DNA from 2 places in the Nocardiopsis sp. NPDC006938 genome. Region 2 is predicted to be linked to the other one. Evidence: riboswitches for the same ligand, from Rfam matches in the RefSeq annotation. Region 2 holds a riboswitch; the other holds the start of a gene.
The links. Region 2 has a riboswitch for S-adenosylmethionine ahead of ACFYL4_RS00680 (aminotransferase class V-fold PLP-dependent enzyme). Riboswitches for the same ligand answer to the same signal wherever they lie in the genome.

Region 1: another riboswitch for S-adenosylmethionine. It lies ahead of thrC (threonine synthase); the one in region 2 lies ahead of ACFYL4_RS00680 (aminotransferase class V-fold PLP-dependent enzyme).

The regions. Positions count from the first base shown of each region.
Region 1 is NZ_JBIAGA010000003.1:313,460-323,810, reverse strand. It holds gene zwf (glucose-6-phosphate dehydrogenase) at 1-463, shown strand, start outside; gene groL (chaperonin GroEL) at 574-2,205, opposite strand; gene ACFYL4_RS06930 (ABC transporter permease) at 2,552-3,367, opposite strand; gene ACFYL4_RS06925 (ATP-binding cassette domain-containing protein) at 3,364-4,335, opposite strand; gene ACFYL4_RS06920 (PadR family transcriptional regulator) at 4,477-5,082, opposite strand; gene ACFYL4_RS06915 (ubiquitin-like small modifier protein 1) at 5,179-5,457, opposite strand; gene thrC (threonine synthase) at 5,522-6,781, opposite strand; SAM riboswitch class I at 6,795-6,935, opposite strand; gene ACFYL4_RS06905 (trehalose-6-phosphate synthase) at 7,223-8,671, shown strand; gene ACFYL4_RS06900 (GrpB family protein) at 8,918-9,523, opposite strand; gene ACFYL4_RS06895 (class I SAM-dependent methyltransferase) at 9,637-10,351, opposite strand, start outside.
Region 2 is NZ_JBIAGA010000001.1:148,716-159,066, forward strand. It holds gene ACFYL4_RS00670 (DinB family protein) at 1-19, opposite strand, end outside; gene ACFYL4_RS00675 (SAM-dependent methyltransferase) at 10-684, opposite strand; gene ACFYL4_RS00680 (aminotransferase class V-fold PLP-dependent enzyme) at 974-2,362, opposite strand; SAM riboswitch class IV at 2,423-2,537, opposite strand; gene ACFYL4_RS00685 (DUF3870 domain-containing protein) at 2,755-3,165, shown strand; gene ACFYL4_RS00690 (CaiB/BaiF CoA transferase family protein) at 3,172-4,452, shown strand; gene ACFYL4_RS00695 (acyl-CoA dehydrogenase family protein) at 4,512-5,705, shown strand; gene ACFYL4_RS00700 (nitroreductase/quinone reductase family protein) at 5,785-6,252, shown strand; gene ACFYL4_RS00705 (GNAT family N-acetyltransferase) at 6,318-7,235, opposite strand; gene ACFYL4_RS00710 (RelA/SpoT family protein) at 7,345-9,528, opposite strand; gene ACFYL4_RS00715 (adenine phosphoribosyltransferase) at 10,131-10,351, opposite strand, start outside.

The sequences.
Region 1 (10,351 bases), on a different contig from region 2:
GCGCTCGGGCAAGAACATGCCGCTCACCGCGTGGGAGGTGGTGGCCGAGCTCCGGCGCCCCGCACCCGTCCTCTACCCGGGCCCTGCCAACCTGGTCCGGTTCCAGCTGGAGCCGTGGTCCGGGGTGACCTTCGAGATGCTGCTCAACGAACCCGGGGCCGAGGGCGACTCGGCGGCCCGACTGGTGCTCGGCGCCGACGTGGAGCGCCAGTTGGGGCGGGGTCACGAGGCCTACGACCACGTGCTGCGCGACGCCGTGGCGGGCGACCCCGAGCGGTTCGTGAGCTTCGACGTGGTCGAGGAGTCGTGGCGGATCGTGGACCCGCTCCTGCGCGACACGGCGCGGCCCGAGCCCTATCCCCGGGGCTCCTACGGGCCGGAGTCGGCGCGGGTCCTTCCCGGTGACCGGGGCTGGCATCCTCTGGCCGACGCGATCCGGCCCCAGGGCGCGGCCGGGGAGTGACCCGGGACGAGCGAAACCGGGCGGCCCTGGTGGGGCCGCCCGGTCGTCGCGGGCGAGGTCGCGTATCGACCTCAGGCGCCTACGGGCTCGCGCCCGGTGTCACGGACCTGCTAGAAGTCCATGCCGCCCATGCCACCGGTCGGGTCGCCGGCGGGAGCCGCGGCCTTCTCCGGCTTGTCGGCGATGACGGCCTCGGTGGTCAGGAACAGACCAGCGATGGACGACGCGTTCTGCAGGGCGGAACGGGTGACCTTGGTCGGGTCGATGACGCCGTCCTTGAACAGGTCGGTGTACTCGCCGCTGGCGGCGTTCAGGCCGAACCCGGGCTCCAGGTTCTTGACCTTGTCCGCCACGACGCCGCCTTCGAGACCGGCGTTGACCGCGATCTGCTTGAGCGGCTCGGCGATGGCGCGACGCACGATGTCGGCGCCGATGGCCTCGTCACCGTCGAGGTCCAGCTTCTCGAACGCGGGGACGCTGGCCTGGAGCAGCGCGACGCCGCCACCGGGCAGGATGCCCTCCTCGACCGCGGCCTTGGCGTTGCGAACGGCGTCCTCGATGCGGTGCTTGCGCTCCTTGAGCTCCACCTCGGTGGCGGCACCGGCCTTGATGACGGCCACGCCGCCGGCCAGGCGCGCGAGACGCTCCTGGAGCTTCTCGCGGTCGTAGTCGGAGTCGGTGCGCTCGATCTCGTTGCGGATCTCGTTCACGCGACCGGCGATGGCGGTGGCGTCACCGGCACCGTCGACGATGGTGGTCTCGTCCTTGGTGACGACGATCTTGCGGGCGCGGCCGAGCAGGTCGAGCTCGGTGTTCTCGAGCTTGAGGCCGACCTCCTCGGTGATGACCTGACCGCCGGTCAGCACGGCGATGTCGCCGAGCTGGGCCTTGCGGCGGTCACCGAAGCCCGGGGCCTTGACGGCGACGGACTTGAAGGTGCCGCGGATCTTGTTGACCACGAGGGTCTGGAGGGCGCCGTCGGCGACGTCCTCGGCGATGACCATCAGCGGACGGCCGGACTGGAGGACCTTCTCGACAACGGGCAGGAACTCGTTGTTGTTGGAGATCTTCGAGTTGACGATGAGGATGTAGGGGTCCTCGAGGACCGTCTCCATGCGCTCGAGGTCGGTGGCGAAGTAGGGCGAGATGTAGCCCTTGTCGAAGCGCATGCCCTCGGCGAGCTCCAGCTCGAGCCCGAAGGTCTGCCCCTCCTCGACGGTGATGACGCCTTCCTTGCCGACCTTGTCCATCGCCTCGGCGATGGTCTCGCCGATCTGGGTGTCACCAGCGGAGATGGAGGCGGTGGAGGCGATCTGCTCCTTGGTCTCGACGTCCTTCGAGAGGTTGCCGAGCTCCTCGTTGATGCGGGCCACGGCGGCCTCGATGCCGCGCTTGAGGCCGATCGGGTTGGCGCCGGCGGCGACGTTGCGCAGACCCTCGCGCACGAGCGCCTGGGCCAGGACGGTGGCGGTGGTCGTACCGTCACCGGCGACGTCGTCCGTCTTCTTGGCGACCTCCTTGACCAGCTCGGCCCCGATCTTCTCCCACGGGTCCTCGAGCTCGATCTCCTTGGCGATGGAGACACCGTCGTTGGTGATCGTGGGGGCGCCCCACTTCTTCTCCAGGACGACGTTGCGACCCTTCGGGCCGAGCGTGACCTTGACGGCGTCCGCGAGCTGGTTCATGCCGCGCTCGAGGCCGCGACGGGCCTCCTCGTCGAACGCGATCAGTTTGGCTGCCATTGAGTTCTGTCCTCCCGTAACCGGGCTGATACGCGATGGGACGAGGCGTGCGCCCGCGACGGACGACCGCTTCCGCTCCGGCAACCCTGCTGCCGGAGGTCCGCGATCTCGCAGCCTCGATCCGGTTAGCACTCGGTGAAGGTGAGTGCTAACCACTCCCTTTTTTAGCACTCGACCCTGGAGAGTGCAAACGATGTGGTCACGATTTCGACGATCGGAGAAACCACACTGACCAGGCGAAACATCCCCCGACGTGCGGGTTTGAGCGCTCGGCGAACAGAGGACGGACCCCCGGAGGAACCGGTGGCCGGGCGGTCACCGGCCCGATGACCAGGGGTCCGCCCGTTCAGCCGTTGAGGCGGCGCATCGAGCGTGCGCCCACAGCCATCGCTACGCACGCCAGTCCGAGCGCCATCGCCCAACCGAGCAGGACCGTGCCGTCCCACGGACCGCCGTCGAAGAGCACCCGGGCGGCGTCCACCACATGCGCCACCGGGTTGAACCGCGACAGCGTGTACAGCCACCCCGGGGCCAGCTCCATCGGCAGGAGCAGACCCGAGAGGAGCATGAGGGGCACCATCACGGTCTGGACGATCGGGGCGAACACGTAGGTGTGCTTGGCGACCATCGCGGCCAGGTACGACAGTGTGGCCAGCCCGATCCCCAGCACGGCGAGCAGGGCGAATCCCGCGAGTGCGCCGGGCACGGTGGTTCGGAATCCGAACGGCAGCACCAGCACGAGGATGAGCGCCATCTGGACCAGCATGGTCGCGAGATCGCCCAGGACCCGGCCGAGCAGGAGCGCCACCCGGCTGACCGGGGTGACCAGCATCCGCTCGAATTCGCCCGAGGACAGCTCCGGCAACAGGCCGAACCCGGCGAACCCGGCGGTGAAGAGGGCCAGCATCACCAACAGGCCGGGCACGAACCACTGCCACGGGTTCTCGCCCTCGGCCCCCGCCAGCCCGGTGAGCAGTGGCGCGAACAGCACCAGGTACAGCAGTGGCTGGAGCATTCCGAAGACGATCATGAACGGCCGCCCCAGGACGGGTCGCGCCTGGCGCGCGAGGACGGTCCCGGTGTCGCGCAGCACCCCCGCGAATCCTCCGGCCGCCCGTGTGGGCGCATCGGGCACGGTCGCGGTCCGGTCGACGGCGGTCACTGGTCCTCCTCGCGCAGACTGCGGCCGGTCAGGGTCAGGAACACGTCGTCCAGGGTGGGCCGCTGCACCTGGACGGCACGCACGTCGAGGCCCGCGGCGTCGAGGGCGCGCAGAAGTTCGGGGAGCACCGCGTCTCCGTGTTCCACCCTGAACCGCACCTCGTGTTGGGCCCCGGGTCCGTCATGGACCCCGGCGTCGCCGTTCGGGGCGATCCGCTCGGCCACGCCCACGGCCGCGCGGGCCTGGTCCTCGTCGGCGAGGGCGAGCCCGACCAGGTCGCCGGAGACGCGCCCCTTGAGTTCCTCCGGCGTGCCGTCGGCGATCACGCGGCCGTGGTCGATGACCAGGACCCGTTCTGCCGCGGAGTCGGCCTCGTCCAGGTAGTGGGTGGTGAGCACGATCGTCGTGCCGAACTCCGCGCGCAGCCGTGCGACGTGTTCCCACAGGTTGGCCCGGCTGTGGGGGTCCAGACCCGCGGAGGGTTCGTCCAGGAAGAGCAGATCTGGGTGGTGGACCAGGCCCATGGCGATGTCGAGTCGGCGCCGTTGACCGCCGGAGAGGTTGGCGACCTCGCGCCCGGCGGCGGGGGTGAGGTCGAGCATCTCCAGCAGGGCGTCCGAGCGACGTCCCGCGGCGCGGCGGTCCAGGCCGTACAGGAGGCCCTGGGTGCGGAGGTCGTCGCGGACCCGCTGGTCCTCCCCGGCGCCGTGGCCCTGCCCGACGAACCCGATCCGGCGGCGCACCTCGGCGGGTTCGGCGCGCACGTCGCGCCCGGCGACGGTGGCGCTCCCGGACGTGGGTTCGAGAAGCGTGGTGAGCATGCGCAGGGTGGTGGATTTACCCGCGCCGTTGGGTCCGAGGAGCGCGACGGCCTCCCCCTCGGCCACCTCGATGTCGACGCCGCGCACGGCTTCGACGGTCTCCTTGCCGATCCGGAAGTGCCGGGTCAGCTCCTGTGTGCGGATCATCGAGCCCTCCGTATTAAAACTTGAATACGGGGACATGATGCACCACACCGAAGGGATGTTCAAGTTTGAATACGTGGGCGTGGGTCCCAGAAGGGGACCCGGTGCGGGGCAGCGCCGCGGCGGGCGAGGGTCTCGGGCAGCTCAGACCGGGAGCGGTCCCGGCTGCCGGGGACCGTCGTCAGGTCCGTCGTCGGCCATGACGTACCTCCCCGTCTCAAGGGAGGAGATCAGCTGCCGGGTCCATGCCGTGCCCGAGTCGAGCGAGTACGACCAGAACCGGAACAGCTCGCGCACGTGTGGGGGCTTGCCCCACTCGGAGTCGGGCAGGTCCATCGACGCGCGCAGCTCGGCCTCGTCCTCCTCCAACCGTGCCAACCTCTGCCGCAACAGGCCGATCGCCTCAGCGCGGGTCAGCGCGATCATCAGGGTGACACCGGCGCACAGCAGGGCCTCGTCCTCGGTCGAACTCAGCGCCTTGCGCAGGAGCCGGTGGAACTCGGCCTCACCGTCCTCGGTGACCTCGTAGGAGGTCCGGCCGGACGCCTCCCCCTCGGCCACGAACTCACGGAGCTTGCCCTGTTCGGAGAGTTTGCGCAGAGCGTGGTAGAGGGACCCCCACTTCACGTTGGCCCACTCCTCGACACCCCACCCCATGAGTTCACGGCCCACCCGGTACCCGTGCGCCCGCCCGTGAATGCGCACCACACCGAGCACCAACAACCGCGTCGCCGACATCGCCACCCTCATCCCCGGAAGAGTCCTCCTCCCAGGTTACGAGGGGACGGGCACACGGACGGGGCGGGCGCCCTCCGGCGCCCGCCCCGTCCGTGTGGTGCCTCGGGGTCAGCAGCCCCCGGCGACGGCCGGGATGATCGAGATCTGCTGGCCGTCCCGGACCTCGGTCTGGAGGCCCTGGTCGAAGCGGACGTCCTCGTCACCGACGTAGACGTTGACGAAGCGGCGGACCTTGCCGTTGTCGTCGAGCACGCGGGCGCGGATGCCCGGGTGGTTGGCCTCCAGGTCGTCGAGGACCTCGGCCAGGGTGCCGCCCTCGGCGGTCACCTCCGACACGTCGTTGGTGTAGGTGCGCAGGATGGTGGGCACGCGGACGCTGACGCTCATGGTGTTCGTACTCCTGGGACGTGGGTGCTGCGCGGGGTGGTGGGTGCGGGCGCGGGCCCGGGGATCAGGCCAGGCCCTCGGCCTTGAAGGCCTCCAGGGACGGCTTGATCGTGGCGGTGACGCCCGAGTCGACGGCGTTGAGGGTCTTGAGCCCGTCACCCGTGTTGACGATGACCGTCTCCGCCTCGGGGTCGAGCGTGCCCTCGCGCACCAGCTTGCGCAGGACTCCGGTGGTCACGCCGCCTGCGGTCTCCGCGAAGATGCCCTCCGTGCGGGCCAGCAGCTTGATGGCGTCGACGATCTCGTCGTCGCCGACGTGCTCGATCGAACCGCCGGTGCGGGTGGCGATGTCCAGCACGTACGGGCCGTCGGCGGGGTTGCCGATCGCCAGCGACTTGGCGATCGTGTCCGGCTTGACCGGCTGGATGACGTCGTGCCCCTCGGCCCACGCGCGGGCGACCGGCGAGCAACCGGTGGCCTGCGCCCCGAACACCTTGTACGGGCGGTCCTCGACCAGGCCGACCCGGATCAGCTCCTGGAAGCCCTTGTCGATCTTGGTGAGCTGGGAGCCGGACGCGATCGGGATGACGATCTGCTCGGGCAGGCGCCAGCCGAGCTGCTCGGCGATCTCGTAGGCCAGCGTCTTGGAGCCCTCGGCGTAGTAGGGCCGCAGGTTGACGTTGGTGAAGCCCCAGCTCTCCCCGGCCTCGTCGCCGATGAGCTCGGAGCAGAAGCGGTTGACGTCGTCGTAGTTGCCGTCGATGGCCACGACCTTCCCGCCGTACACGGCGGCCATCACGACCTTGCCCTCCTCCAGACCGGCGGGGATGAACACGCACGAGTCGAACCCGGCGCGCGCGGCGGCGGCGCCCACCGCACCGGCGAGGTTGCCGGTGGAGGAGCACGAGAGCGTGGTGAAGCCGAAGGTGCGGGCGGCCTCGACGGCGATCGCGACGACCCGGTCCTTGAAGGAGTGCGTGGGGTTGGCCGAGTCGTCCTTGACGTACAGGGAGCGCAGGCCGAGTTCGGCGGCGAGGCGGTCGGCCCTGACGAGGGGGGTGAGGCCGGGGTTCATGTTGGGCAGGTCGGCCACGTTGTCGGGGACCGGGAGGAGGGAGCGGTAGCGCCAGATGTTCTTGGGGCCGCTCTCGATCTGCTCGCGGGTGACGGTCCCGAAGTCGTAGGCGATCTCCAGGGGGCCGAAGCAGAACTGGCAGGCGAAGATCGGCGAGAGTTCGTAGCGCTCCCCGCACTCCCGACAGGACAGCGCGGTTCCCGGGCCGAAGGCGCGGACGGAGGTGGGTTCGGCGGCGGCAATCGCCATGGCGAGGCGTCTCCCCTCATCTTTCCTGGTGGCCACCTTGACCCCAGGCCGGAGTTGGCACCTGTCTCGACGGGACGCGGTGATCGCGGTTCCACATGTCGAGATGGTTGCCGGGGCTTCGCAGGGCCGGTCCCTCCACCCCTCTGGATGAGCAATATGAAGTTGTGGCGGTTCTCCTTCGAGAACGCACCGTCACTGTAACCGAGGATGCGACCCGTTTTCCACGCCGGGTGATCCGGATTACACAACTCCTCCCACATGGTGAGACGGAAGTGTCCGCCAGGGGCGGGAAGCCGGTGCGTTCCGGGGGTGCGAACGGCGGCTCCTCCACGGGTGTGACGGTGTCCACCGTTGCCCCCGAGGGGGTTTGGGGTCACCGGCTCCAGGCGAGACCTAGGGGGAGCGTGAACCACGACCCATCCTTCGTCGAGAGGACGACCAGTGGACAAGGCCGAGATCCTCATCGCCTCCAACAGGGGGCCGGTCTCCTTCTCCACCGCCGACGACGGCTCCCTGGAGCACCGTCGGGGCGGGGGCGGCCTGGTCTCGGGAATGATCTCCGTGGCCTCCGAGATCGACGGGCTCTGGGTGTGCGCCGCCCTGTCCGACGCCGACCGCCGGGCGGCCGCCGAGGCACCCGGGGCCCGACTGGACCGCGCGCACGACCTCGACGGCATGCGCGTCCACATGCTGGAACTCCCTGAGACGACCTTCTCCGGCGCCTACACCGGGGTGGCCAACTCGACCCTGTGGTTCGTGCAGCACCTGCTCTACGACACCCCGAACTCGCCCTCCTTCGGCTCGGAGTTCCGACGCCTGTGGGAGGACTACACCGCCTACAACAACGCCTTCGCCGAGGCCCTCGTGGGCGGCGCCGCCGAGAACGCGCGCGTGGCCGTGCAGGACTACCACCTGGCGCTGGTGCCGCGCATCCTGCGGGCACGCCGCCCCGACCTGCGCATCGCGCACTTCTCGCACACGCCCTGGGCCCCGCCGGAGTACTTCCGCATGCTGCCCGACCAGGTGGCCCGGGAACTGCTGGAGGGGATGCTCGGCGCCGACCGGCTGGGGTTCCACAGCCCGCGGTGGGCGAACGCGTTCCTGCGCTGCTGCGCCGAGGTCCTGCGCGCCGACGTCGACCTCGAACGGGGCACCGTGGAGCACGGCGGCCGGGTCGTCCAGGTGGGCGTGCACGCGCTGGGCGCCGACGAGACCGGCCTGCGGGAGAGCGCGTCCGATCCCGCCGTGGCCGACCGCAGGCGGACTCTGGGCGAGGCGGTGGGCGACACCCGGCTCATCGTCCGGGTCGACCGCACCGAGCTCTCCAAGAACATCGTGCGCGGGTTGGAGGCGTACCGCGAGCTGCTCACGGCGCACCCGGAGTGGCGCGGCCGCGTCACCCACCTGGCCTTCGCCTACCCCAGCCGGGGCGACGTACCCGAGTACCGGGAGTACACCGACGCGGTGCTGCGGACCGCGAGGGAGATCAACGAGGAGTTCGCGACGCCGGAGTGGACCCCGCTGGTGCTGGAGGTCAACGACGACTACCCGCGATCGCTGGCGTCGTTCCAGATCGCGGACGTGCTCCTGGTGAACCCGATCCGGGACGGCATGAACCTGGTCGCCAAGGAGGGCCCGGTCCTGTCCGAGCGGGACTCGGTCCTGGTGCTCTCACGTGAGGCGGGCGCGGCGGACGAGCTGGGTGCGGACGCCCTGCTGGTCAACCCCTACGACACGGTGGAGACCGCGGAGGCGCTGCACCGGGCGCTGTCGATGCCCGCTCCGGAACGCAAGGAGCGCCGGGAGCGGCTGGCCGAGGCGGCCGTGGCGCTGCCTCCGCGCCGGTGGTTCCAGGAGCAGCTGCGGTCCCTGCGCGTGGGCGGCGCCTGAGCAGGCGGGGACGCCGGGGGCACCCGTGCCCGGGACGGGACGACGCGCCCTGACGGAACCGGGCCGGGCCCCGAAGCGGATCGGTGCCCGGCACCGCCCCGGTGGGTTCAGGACCGGTCGGGCGGTGGTCATCGGTCAGGACGTGGTCGCGGGGGACGGGCCGCCGGTCGGCGCGCCGTGTCCACGCCGTCCGGCGGTGTCGGGTCGGCACCGCCGGGGCTCACGCGGGCGCGCCCGGGGCGGGTCTCAGCCCTGGCCCGGGGTTCGCGCGCGCCATGCCTCGGCCTCGGCCAGGAGCTCCGTGACGATGTCGGACTTGGCGTCGGCGTAGTCCTGGATGCGCTTCCAGGTGAGCTCGGACAGCTCGCGTTTGACGGCGGTGTAGCGTTCGCGCGCCCCGGCGTCCGCCGCGAGGTAGTCGCGGAAGAGCCGCATCCGGTCGACCTCCTCGCACCCCGCGCCGAACACGTGGAGGTTGAGGTTGACGTTGGGCCCCTTGAGCACCCGGTGCTCGAACCAGTCGGGTTCCGCGATGACCAGCGCGTACCCGACCCTCTCCAGGTCGGGGAGGTAGGCGGACTCGTCGGCGGAGTCGGCGACCGTCATGACCAGGTCCACGCACGGTTTGGCGGCCAGGCCGGGCACCGAGGTGGAGCCGACGTGTTCCAGGGTCAGTACGCGGTCGCCGAGGGCTCCCCGGATGCGGGACTCCTCCTGGCGGAACAGGTAGGGCCACTTCGGGTCGGGGTCGGAGAGGCGCACGCGACCGTTGACCAGATTGCGTGCCATCGGGTCGGACACGACCCGCTTATCTCCTCGGGAGGGCAGAGAGGGCGTTTCGAGGGGCGACATTCCACAAAGCCTTGTCTCCCGTCGCACCCGCGTCAAGGCTTTCCGCGTGCCTTACATATGCACGCGCATTCGTGCGTCACCGAACGTCGGAACGCCCTGACCGAACGCGACGGTCACACCGCGCTGGGCCCGTCCGGAGTGGAGACCACCAGGACGAGTGAGCCCTCCCATTCGGGGAGTTCGCGGAGGTGTCCGTGGCGCGCGTCCCACGTGCCGTCGCGCAGGTCGCGGGTGAGGTGCTCGTGGAAGCGGGCGTGCGCGTCCTCGTCGACGAAGCTCCAGGCGGAGCAGGCCTGGCGGGCACCGGGGTCGAGCAACAGCTCGGGGCGTCCGTAGTAGGCCTCGTTGAACCCGTCCGAGCAGTCGAGCGGGATCGGCACGCGGGTGACCGTGGTCGTCCCGCCCAGCCCCTCCGCGAGGGCCGACGGCGCCGGGTAGCGCCGGGCCTCGGTGTCCAGGACCTCGGGGCAGTAGTCGTACAGCCAGAAGTCGCGCACCAGGGCCGGATCGCAGGTCAGCACCGCCACGGGCCCGGTGGTGACCCGGCGGACCTCGGCGAGTCCGCGGGCCGTGTCGGACCACTGGTGGACGCTGAAGGTGGTCATGGCGGCGTCGAAGGAGCCGTCGGGGAAGGGAAGCGACTCCGCGGTGCCGTCGACCGCCGGGGCCAGGTGCGCGGGGCGTCTGGCGCGCATGCTGGACGAGGGCTCCACCGGCGTGACGTCGAGGGCGGAGGGTTCGTAGGACCCGGCCCCGGCACCGACGTTGAGCACCGTCCGGGCACCGCCCAGGGCCGCGTGCACCAGCGCGGCGATCCTCGGTTCCGGT
Region 2 (10,351 bases):
CGTTCCAGTTCAGCGCCATCGCGGCTGTCCCCCTCCTCGCCCGGGCACGCGGCCCAGCCCGCCCAGGGTCCCGCACCCGGGGTCGGACACGTCATCATCCGGGTAGGGCCACCAGGTGAGGTCGGCGACCCCCGGTTCGACCGGGAGGAAGGGGGCGAAGGCGCGTTCGGCGACGACGCGGGGGGCCGTGGAGGTGAGGGCGACGTATCCGCCGCCGCGCATCATCGAGTGCAGGGTGTCCAGGCCCCTGGGCGGGTCCTGTTCGGTGTGAGGTCGGGTCATCAGCACGGCGACCGGCTGGTCGAAGTCGACCAGGCCGCTGCCGTGCAGGCGCCGGAGCGCGGCGTCGGCCCCGCCGGTGGTCTCCCCTGCCAGGACGGCGCTGTTGCGCGCGGGGGCGGCCAGGACACCGGCGGTCCCGGTCGGGGCCAGGTGGACGACGGTGGCGTCGGCGTGGGCACCGCGGACCCGTTCGGCGGTTCCGGGCACCGGACACCCCCAGTCGACGAACTGGCGTACGCGGGCGTCGGCGCAGAGGTAGTCGACGACGCGGCCGAGGAAGGCCTGGTGGAGACGGACCCGTTCCGTCTCGGCGGGGTCGGGCGGTGGGCAGCCGCGCGCGCCGAGGCTGACCACCCGGGAGGGCTGCTCGGGCACGCGCGGGGGCTCGGTGGTTCGGAACACGGCCGTGAGGGGCCCTGCCTTGGGTCCTCGGACGTCCGTCACGATCACGCTCCCCCAGCCGGTTCGCTCGCGGGAGGCGGGACGCGGTGCCGGTGCGGACCGGTCGGGTCCGGCGACGGCGCGCCCCACCGTCAGGGCCCGATAGTACCGCCTGGGAACGTGATCCCCGGCACACCCCGGCGTGAAATGTGGCCTAGTGCGTCGTATGTGGGTTCATGCGTCGCATGGCCCCTTGGGTACGAGGTCCCGAAACACCTCATTCACGACACACCGGACACGGGCGGACGCGTCAGAGGACGTTGCGGGGGTCCGGAACGGGGGCGAGTCGGCCGTCGCAGTCGGCGTACTCCCAGCGCGGGCCCCGCGCCACGAGGTCGGCGACCGCCCCGACCAGCCGGTCCACGTGCTCCTCGGTGGTGCCCACGCCCAGGCTCGCGCGCACGGCCTGGTCGTGGCCCTCGGGGAGCAGGTGGGTGGTGAGCGGGTGGGCGCAGAAGAGGCCGTCGCGTACCCCGATCCCGTACTCGGCCGACAGCGCCGCCGCCAGCAGGTCGGCGGGCAGTCCGTCGACCACGAACGACACGATGCCGACCCGGGGGTGCTCGGCGTCCCACAGGGACAGCTCGTGCACGCCCGCGATCTCGTCCAGCCCCGCGCGCAGCCTCTCCAGCAGGGCCGCCTCCCGGATGTGCTGGAGGGAAAGCGCCTCGGTCGTGAAGGTGTCGCAGGCCGCCGCCAGGGCCACGGCCCCCAGCACGTTGGGGCTGCCCGCCTCGTGCCGAGCGGGCAGGTCGTTCCACTTCACGTCGTGCTCGGTCACCCGGCGGGTCGCTCCCCCGCCCGCGAGGTAGGGCGCGGCCTCGCCCAACCAGTCGGCGCGACCCGCGAGCACGCCCGAGCCGAAGGGCGCGTAGAGCTTGTGTCCGGACAGCGCCACGTAGTCGGCACCGGTTCCGGAGAGGCTGAAGGGCAGGTGCGGCACGTACTGGGCGGCGTCCACGACCACACGGGCCCCCTCGGCGTGGGCCGCCTCGACCAGTTCCTCCACCGGCCAGATCTCGCCGGTGACGTTGGAGGCGGCGGTGACGCACAGCAGCCGGGGACCCTCGGGGGCCGCGGCGAGCGCGGCTCGGGCCGAGGTGACGGCGGCCTCGGGCGAGGCGGGAAGCGGCAGCCGGACCACCTCGCCCGCGCGCGACGCCGGGTGCTCCCAGGGGAGCAGGCTCGCGTGGTGCTCGGAGGCGAAGACCACCACGGTGCAGCCCTCGGGGGCGGCGCGGGCCAGCAGGTTGACCGCGTCGGTGGTACCGCGCACGAACACGACGGCGTCGGCGGAACCGTGCTCGTCGGCCTCGGTGCGCACGCCCAGGAACCGGGAGACGCTGCGGCGGGCCCGCTCGTAGGCGTCGGTGCTCACCTGCGAGTGGTGTCCGGCGCCCCGGTGGACGCTGGCGTAGTACGGCAGGGCGGTGGCGAGCGCCTCGGCAACGCTGGTCAGGCAGGGGGCGCTGGCGGCGTAGTCGAAGTTGGCGTAGTCGACGCGCTCACCGGTGACCAGGGGGACCCCGTCCTGCGCGGCGACGATCGAGCAGCCGGTGCGGGCCTCGGCGCCACGGGCCGCCGCGCGAGCGGCGGAACGGCTGGAGCGGGTGGAGTCGAACGGGATGACGGTGGTCATGGGGCACCTCTTCGTGGGTCGGGGGACCCACGGGGTGGCCGATGACGGCCGCTCCTCAGGGGTCCGCGCTTGTCTGACACGGTCGTGTCGGGACCTGGTCCTCACCCGGGGCACCCCACCGCGGAAGGAGGGTTGCCGACCAGCTAGCCGGGGCTTGTCGCTGGTACTCGTGACCTGTGCCGAAATGTAACACAGGGTTCCCGAGGCGCGCATCCGCGTGTCCGTGTGCTCTGGACCACCCCCGCCTTGACACCGGAGGTCCCGGCTGGGCCATACTGATCGAGAACTGCCCTCACGTCGCGGGTGTCCGGTTTCCCCCGGCCGCCCTTCAGACGCGAGACTCCAGTCCGTTGGAGTTTTCGCGTGCCCGCAGACAAGAGGTGCATCTTCCGTTGTACGGCGACGACCGTGTTCAGCAGCTTCTCCGCAACCCCAGGGTTGTGCTCATCTCCGGCTACGCCCGTCTTCCCGACTCGGTGGCGAGCCACTCCCAGTACCAGCGGCTCGGTGTCGTGCTCGCGGTGGACTCCGCGGACGGCCGGATCGTGGCCGCGGACACCACCCTGCTGACCGACCTGGCCCGGGACTTCTTCCGCGCCCTGGTCGAGGGCGCCTCGGTGACCGAGGACATCGCGGAGATCGTCCGGCGGGTCCAGACGCGCTACGCGGGCCAGTCCGGCGCCGCGCTCACCACCGCCCTGCGCCGCTGCCTGGAGACCTACTACCAGCTCCGGGACGGCGACCAGCTGCCCGGCGGCTCCGTGGAACCGGACGGCACCGTCCGTCCCGACGGCGAGGAGTGACCCCCCATGAACGAGAACGGCCCCCAGCCCGCCCCCGGCTCCGGGGATGGCGCGCCGCTCCCCCTGGCCGGGGTGCGCGTCGCCGACCTGTCCCGGGTACTCGCCGGGCCCTACGCCACCATGCTCCTCGCGGACATGGGCGCGGAGGTGGTCAAGGTGGAGCAGCCCGGCCGCGGCGACGACACCCGCTCCTGGGGCCCTCCCTACGCGGAACCCACCGAGGAGCACCGTGCGGACCACTCCCCCGGTGAGGCCGCCTACTTCCTGTCCGTGAACCGGAACAAGCGCAGCCTGGCCGTGGACCTGAAGGACCCCGAGGGCCTGACCGCCGTCCGGGAGCTGTGCGCGGCCTCGGACGTGGTCATCCAGAACTTCCGGCCCGGGGTGATCGACCGGCTGGGTCTGGGCTACGAGCGGATCAGCACCCTCAACCCGGCGGTCGTGTACTGCTCGGTGAGCGGGTTCGGGCCCGAGCACGAGCCCTCGACACGACCGGGCTTCGACATCGTCGTGCAGGCGGAGAGCGGGCTGATGGCGACCACCGGCCCCGCCGACGGTCCGGCCAGCAAGGTGGGGGTGGCGCTCACCGACGTCCTGACCGGCCTCAACGCCGCCGTGGGCATCCTCGGCGCGCTCATGAGGGCCCGGCAGACCGGTCGGGGCGAGAACATCAGCGTCTCACTGGTGAACTCGACGCTGTCCAGCCTGGTCAACCTCGCCCAGCAGGCGCTGGTGACCGGCACCGAACCGGCGCGGGTCGGCAACGCTCACACGACCATCGTCCCCTACCAGGTGTTCCCGACCCGGGACGCGGAGGTGGTGATCGCCGCCGGGAACGACGCCCTGTACCAGCGCCTGTGCACCGCTCTCGACCGCCCCGACCTGGGGCGGGACCCCAGGTACGCCACCAACCCGCAACGGGTGGCGCACCGCGACGAACTGGTCGGGGAGCTGTCGGCCACCCTGCGGGAGCGGCCCGCCGAACACTGGATGGGAGTCCTGGTCGAGGCCGGGGTCCCCGCCGGGCGGGTCCGGGGCGTGCTGGACGCCCTGCGCACCGCCGACGCCAGGGGCGACGACGTCCTGCGCACGGTGGAGCACCCCACCGCGGGCCCCCTGGAACAGGTGCGGGCGGGCTTCCGGATGGAACGCACTCCCGTCCCCATGACCGCCCCTCCTCTGCTCGGGCAGCACTCCACGCAGGTCCTGGCCGAACTCGGCCTGGACCCGGACCACGTCACGGCGCTGCTCGCACGCGGCGCCGTCCAGCAGACCGACGTCGGCTGAGCCGGGCCCGCGCCCCGGCACCGACCCCGTACACACAGCACCACGAAGGGACACCCACCATGAGCGACTCCCAGCGCAAGGCCGCCGCCCCCGACCCCCTCGACTTCCTGGCGGTGGACGCCGAACTCTCCGACACCGAGCGCGACATCCGCGACGCCGTCCGGGAGTTCTCCTCCCGGGAACTCCTGCCGCAGGTCGCCGACTGGTTCGAGGCCGGGACCCTGCCCGACCCGCGCGGCCTGGCCAAGGCCTTCGGCGACCTGGGCGTGCTCGGTATGCACCTGGACGGGTACGGGTGCGGCGGGTCCAGCGCGGTCTCCTACGGCCTGGCCTGCCGGGAGCTGGAGGCGGTGGACTCGGGTCTGCGCAGCTTCGTGTCCGTGCAGGGCTCGCTGGCCATGGCCGCGATCCACAAGTTCGGTTCGGAGGAGCAGAAGAACGAGTGGCTGCCGAGGATGGCGGCCGGTGACGCCATCGGCTGCTTCGGCCTGACCGAGCCCGACTCCGGGTCCGACCCGGGCTCCATGCGCACCCGGGCCCGCCGCGACGGCTCCGACTGGGTCCTGAACGGCACCAAGATGTGGATCACCAACGGTTCGGTCGCCGACGTCGCCGTGGTGTGGGCCGCCACCGACGACGGCATCCGCGGCTTCGTGGTGCCCACCGACACCCCCGGGTTCTCGGCCAACGTCATCCACAAGAAGCTGTCGCTGCGCGCCTCGATCACCTCCGAGCTGGTCCTGGAGGACGTGCGCCTGCCCACCGACGCCGTCATGCCCGGGTCCCGGGGGCTCGGCTCTCCGCTGTCCTGTCTGAACGAGGCCCGCTACGGGATCGTGTGGGGCGTGGCGGGCGCGGCCCGCGCCTGCTACGAGGCGTCCCTGGACTACGCGCGCACGCGTGAGCAGTTCGGCAGGCCGATCGGCGGGTTCCAGCTCACCCAGCGCAAGCTCGCCGACATGGTCGTGGACGTCAACCACGCCGGGATGACGGCGCTGCGGATCGGACGGCTCAAGGACGAGGGGAACTGCCACCACAACCACGTGAGCTTCGGCAAGTTCGCCAACGTCGCGGCGGCCCAGCGGGTGGCGCGGACGGCGCGCGGCATCCACGGTGCGAACGGGATCACCCTGGAGTACCCCGTGATGCGGCACATGGTGAACCTGGAGACGGTGGCCACCTACGAGGGCACCGAGGAGATCCACGCGCTGAGCATCGGTCAGTCCGTGACCGGCGTCTCGGCGTTCCGCTAGGACGGGCCGGTTCGCCCGGGTGCCATCGGCGGCCGGCAACCCTCACAATGGGAACATCCGAACGAGGGAGTTGCCGAAGATGGTGAACGAACCGACGAAGCGGTTCGAGATGACGAAACTGCGGCGCACCGCCAACGCCTTCGTCAGCGGGTTCGTCAAGTACGGGGCCTGCCCGCCCGAGCTGCACCTGCTCACCACGCGTGGGCGCACCTCCGGCTTCCTGCGCACCATCCCGCTCATCGTCCTGGACAGTGAGAGCGGCCGCTACCTGGTCTCCCCGTACGGGGAGGTCGACTGGGTGCGCAACCTCCGCAAGGACGGTTTCGCGACCCTGCGCCAGGGCGGCTGGATCGAGCTGGTGAGCGTGGTGGAGCTGGGCCCGGGCGAGGCGGCGCCGGTGCTCAAGGAGTACCTGGACCACCCGCGTTCCGCGGTGGTGGGACCGTATTTCGACGCCCCTCCGGAGGCGCCGGAGGAGGCGTTCGAGGCCGAGGCCGACCGGCACCCGGTCTTTCGGATCGTGCGGTCCACGACGATCCGGCTGTAGCCCCGCGCCGGTGAGGCGCACGGAGCCCCGGTTCCCCTGGTCGGGGGCCGGGGCTCCGTCGCGGGTCAGCGCGCGGGGCGGGTCAGGGCCGTGCCCCGGTCGGCCACCGCGTAGTCGACGGTGGCGTAGGTCCGGGCCGGGGTGGGGTAGGACTCGTTGGGGGTGGTGTTGATGTAGACCCGGTCCCCGCCGCGCCTGGCGGTCAGGGCGCACGCGGTGAGGGCGAGCGCGACGGCCAGGCCCCGGCGCCGGTGCGCGGGCACCACCCCGAGGGGTTCGATCTCCGAGCAGCGGTTCTCGGCGTCCCACCACACCACGCAGCAGGCGGCCAGTGAACCGTCCGGGGCCTCCACTACCAGGTCGAGTTCGGGGTCGTACAGCAGGGAGGCGCGGGTGTTGTCGTAGCGTTCGCGGCTGAACCGGCTGTTCAGCGCGGGGTCGAACTCGCGTCCGGGCCAGGGCAGGTCGGAGGGCTTCCAGGCGGCGCGGTGGCACTCCACCCGGGCGTCCTCCTCGCCCTCGCGCACGGGGCGGATCAGGTAGCCGTCGGGCAGGCGGATCTCCTCCTCTGTGGCGGCGCGGCCCATCCACTCGCCGAAGACGTTGGCGTCGCCGAGGGTGAACCCGGCGGCCTCGGCCAGGTCGCGGAGCACGGGGTCGCCCTCGAACACCAGGAGCTCCAGGGCGGCGTCGCCGGTCCGCTCCAGGACGCGCTCCAGCAGGGCGGCCCCGGCGCCGGGGTCGTCGGAGGCGCCCACGAGCGAGATCGTCGCCAGGCGCTGAAGGACGTTGGGGCCCTCGACGACGGCCCAACCGGCCAGAGCGCCGTCGCGTTCGGCCACGATGGTGTTGTCGGCGGTGAAGTCCTCGATGGCCAGCTGCCAGCCGAGCCCGCCCGGGTGCGGGGCCGCGGGCCACAGGCGCCGGGCCAGCTCCTCCAGGGGACGCGCGTCCCGGGACAGGAACGGGCGGATGTCGAGCATGATGGGGGGCTGCCTTCCGTCGGTGCGGTGCCAGGCGCACACGCTAGCGCCGGGAACCGCACCGCATCCACCGGTTTTCGGGCCCGGTCGGCCCGCTCGGGGAGGCCGGTCAGTTGCGGACGCGGAAGACGTCGTAGACCCCGTCCACTCCGCGCACCGCGCGCAGCACGCTGCCCAGGTGGGTGGGGTCGGCCATCTCGAAGGTGAAGCGGCTCTGCGCCACCCGGTCCCGGCTGGTCTGCACCGTCGCGGACAGGATGTTGACGTGCTGGTCGGAGAGCACCCGGGTGATGTCGGACAGCAGCCGAGAGCGGTCCAGGGCCTCCACGTGCAGCGCCACCAGGAACATGGAGTCCTCGGTGGGACGCCACTCCACGTCCACCATGCGCTCGCGGTCCAGGCTGGCGGCGTTGACGCAGTCAGCGCGGTGCACCGAGACCCCGTTGCCCCGGGTCACGAACCCGACGATCTCGTCGCCGGGCACCGGCGTACAACACTTGGACAGCCGGGCCCACACGTCGGCGTCGCCCCCGGCCACCACCACGCCAGGGTTGCCCGCCCGCTGGCGGGTGCCGCCCGTGCGGGTCGGCAGCGACGACTCCGCCAGGTCCTCGGTGTGGCTGTCCAGCCCGCCCATCGACTCCACGAGCTTGCCGACCACGCTCTGGGCGCTGACCTGGCGCTCGCCCACCGCCGCGTACAGCGAGTCGACGTCCGGATACCTCAGGTCGCGGGCGAGGGCGATGATGGCCTCGCCGTTGAACAGGCGTTTGACCGGCAGCTCCTGCTTGCGCATGAACTTGGCGATCTCGTCCTTGCCCTGCTCGATCGCGGCCTCACGGCGCTCCTTGGTGAACCAGTGCCGGATCTTGTTGCGGGCGCGGGCGCTCTTGACGAAGTTGAGCCAGTCGCGGCTGGGCCCGGCGTCGGGGTCCTTGGAGGTGAGGATCTCCACGGTCTCGCCGTTGTGCAGCTCGTTCTCCAGCGGCACGAGGCGGCCGTTGATCCGGGCGCCCACGGTGCGGTGGCCGACCTCGGTGTGCACGGCGTACGCGAAGTCGACGGCCGTGGCCCCCTGTGGAAGCGAGATGACGTCGCCGCCGGGGGTGAAGACGAACACCTCCTGCACGGACAGGTCGAAGCGCAGCGACTCCAGGAACTCGCCCGGGTCCTTGGTCTCCTGCTGCCAGTCGATGAGCTGGCGCAGCCACTGCATGTCGGTGCTGCCCTTGGACCTGGCCTCGGTCCCGGCCGAGTTGCGGTCCTCCTTGTACTTCCAGTGCGCGGCGATGCCGTACTCGGCGCGGCGGTGCATGGCCCGGGTGCGGATCTGGAGTTCGACCGGGTTGCCGGAGGGGCCGATGACCGTCGTGTGCAGCGACTGGTACATGTTGAACTTGGGCATCGCGATGTAGTCCTTGAACCGGCCCGGCACCGGGTTCCACCGCGCGTGGATCGTGCCCAGGGCCGCGTAGCAGTCCCGGACGCTGTCCACCAGGACCCGTACCGCGATCAGGTCGTAGATCTCGTCGAAGCCCACGTTGCGGGCGATCATCTTCTGGTAGATCGAGTAGTAGTGCTTGGGCCGTCCGCGCACGGTCGCCTTGAGCTTGGACTCGCGCAGGTCGGCCGAGACCGCCTCGATGACCTCCTGGAGGTACACGTCGCGACGGGGGGCCCGCTCGGAGACGAGTCGGGCGATCTCGTCGAACCGTTTGGGATACAGGGTGGCGAACGCGAGGTCCTCCAGCTCCCACTTGATGGTGTTCATGCCCAGGCGGTGGGCGAGCGGGGCGAAGATCTCCAGCGTCTCGCGCGCCTTCTTCTCCCGCTTGGCCCGGGCCGGGAGGTAACGCAGGGTACGCATGTTGTGGAGGCGGTCGCACAGCTTGATGACCAGCACGCGGATGTCGCGGGCCATCGCCACGACCATCTTGCGGACCGTCTCGGCCTGGGTGGCCTCGCCGTACTTGACCTTGTCGAGCTTGGTGACCCCGTCGACCAGCTCGGCGATCTCGTCGCCGAAGTCCGCGCGGAGCTCGTCGAGGGAGTAGTCGGTGTCCTCGACGGTGTCGTGCAGGAGCGCGGCGGCCAGGGTGGCCTCCTGCATGCCGAGCTCGGCGAGGATGGTGGCGACGGCGAGCGGGTGCGTGATGTAGGGGTCGCCGCTCTTGCGCTTCTGGTGGCGATGATGGTGGGCCGCGACCTCGTAGGCCCGTTCGATCAGCCGCACGTCCACCTTGGGATGGGTGGCGCGCACGGTCTTGATCAGTGGTTCGAGCACCGGGTTCATCGTCACTCCCCGCTGGGCCCCGAGTCGGGCGAGCCTTCGGCGTACTCGCACGGTGGAGGGTGTGGTGGCGGCCGCCGCCCCGGGGGCTCCCGGCCCCGAGACGTCGGAGGGCGCCGCGTCCCGCGCGGCGCCCTCCGGGCGGTCCTTCCGTGGTCTGTCGGCGGTCTGCGCACCGCGCTCGTCCGCGTGCTCCGCGCGCGCGGCGGGTTCCTGGGGGGTGGCGGCCGTGGGCGCCTCGGGGGTCCGGCGGCCCGGCCCCTGCTCGGACACCGCCCCGGTCGAGACCACTTCGCTTGGCATGCCTACCTCCCGCGGTTCCTCCCGGTGGAGCCGACGTCGCCGTCCGGCTCGCCTCCGGTGCACGTGCGTGTCATCAGGGCCAGTCGTTGACGCGGCCGCCGCGGTCCCCTCTCCCGCCAGTCTAGTGGGACCGCCCCCACCTGCGCGGGGAGCGGTCCGGCCCCTGCTGTCCGGGCACCGGCCCGCGGGTACGCCCGGTGACACGGACCACCAGGAACGTCACACCGAGTGCCGGAGTACGTCAACAAGGACGGGTGCTCGAGCTATTCCCCCGAAAGGGCGACAGCCGGGCAGGGTCGGCCTCAGACCGAAAGGAGGGTGCGCGGCTCCACGTCGGGCATCTTCTCCCGTCCCCGCAGCGCGGAGAGCTCCATCAGGACGGAGAATCCCACGACCGTACCACCCGCCTTGCGGACCAGGTCCACCGCGGCCCTGCCGGTCCCGCCGGTGGCGAGGACGTCGTCGACGACGAGCACACGGCCGCCCGGGGTGATCGCGTCGGCGTGAATCTCGACGGTCGCGG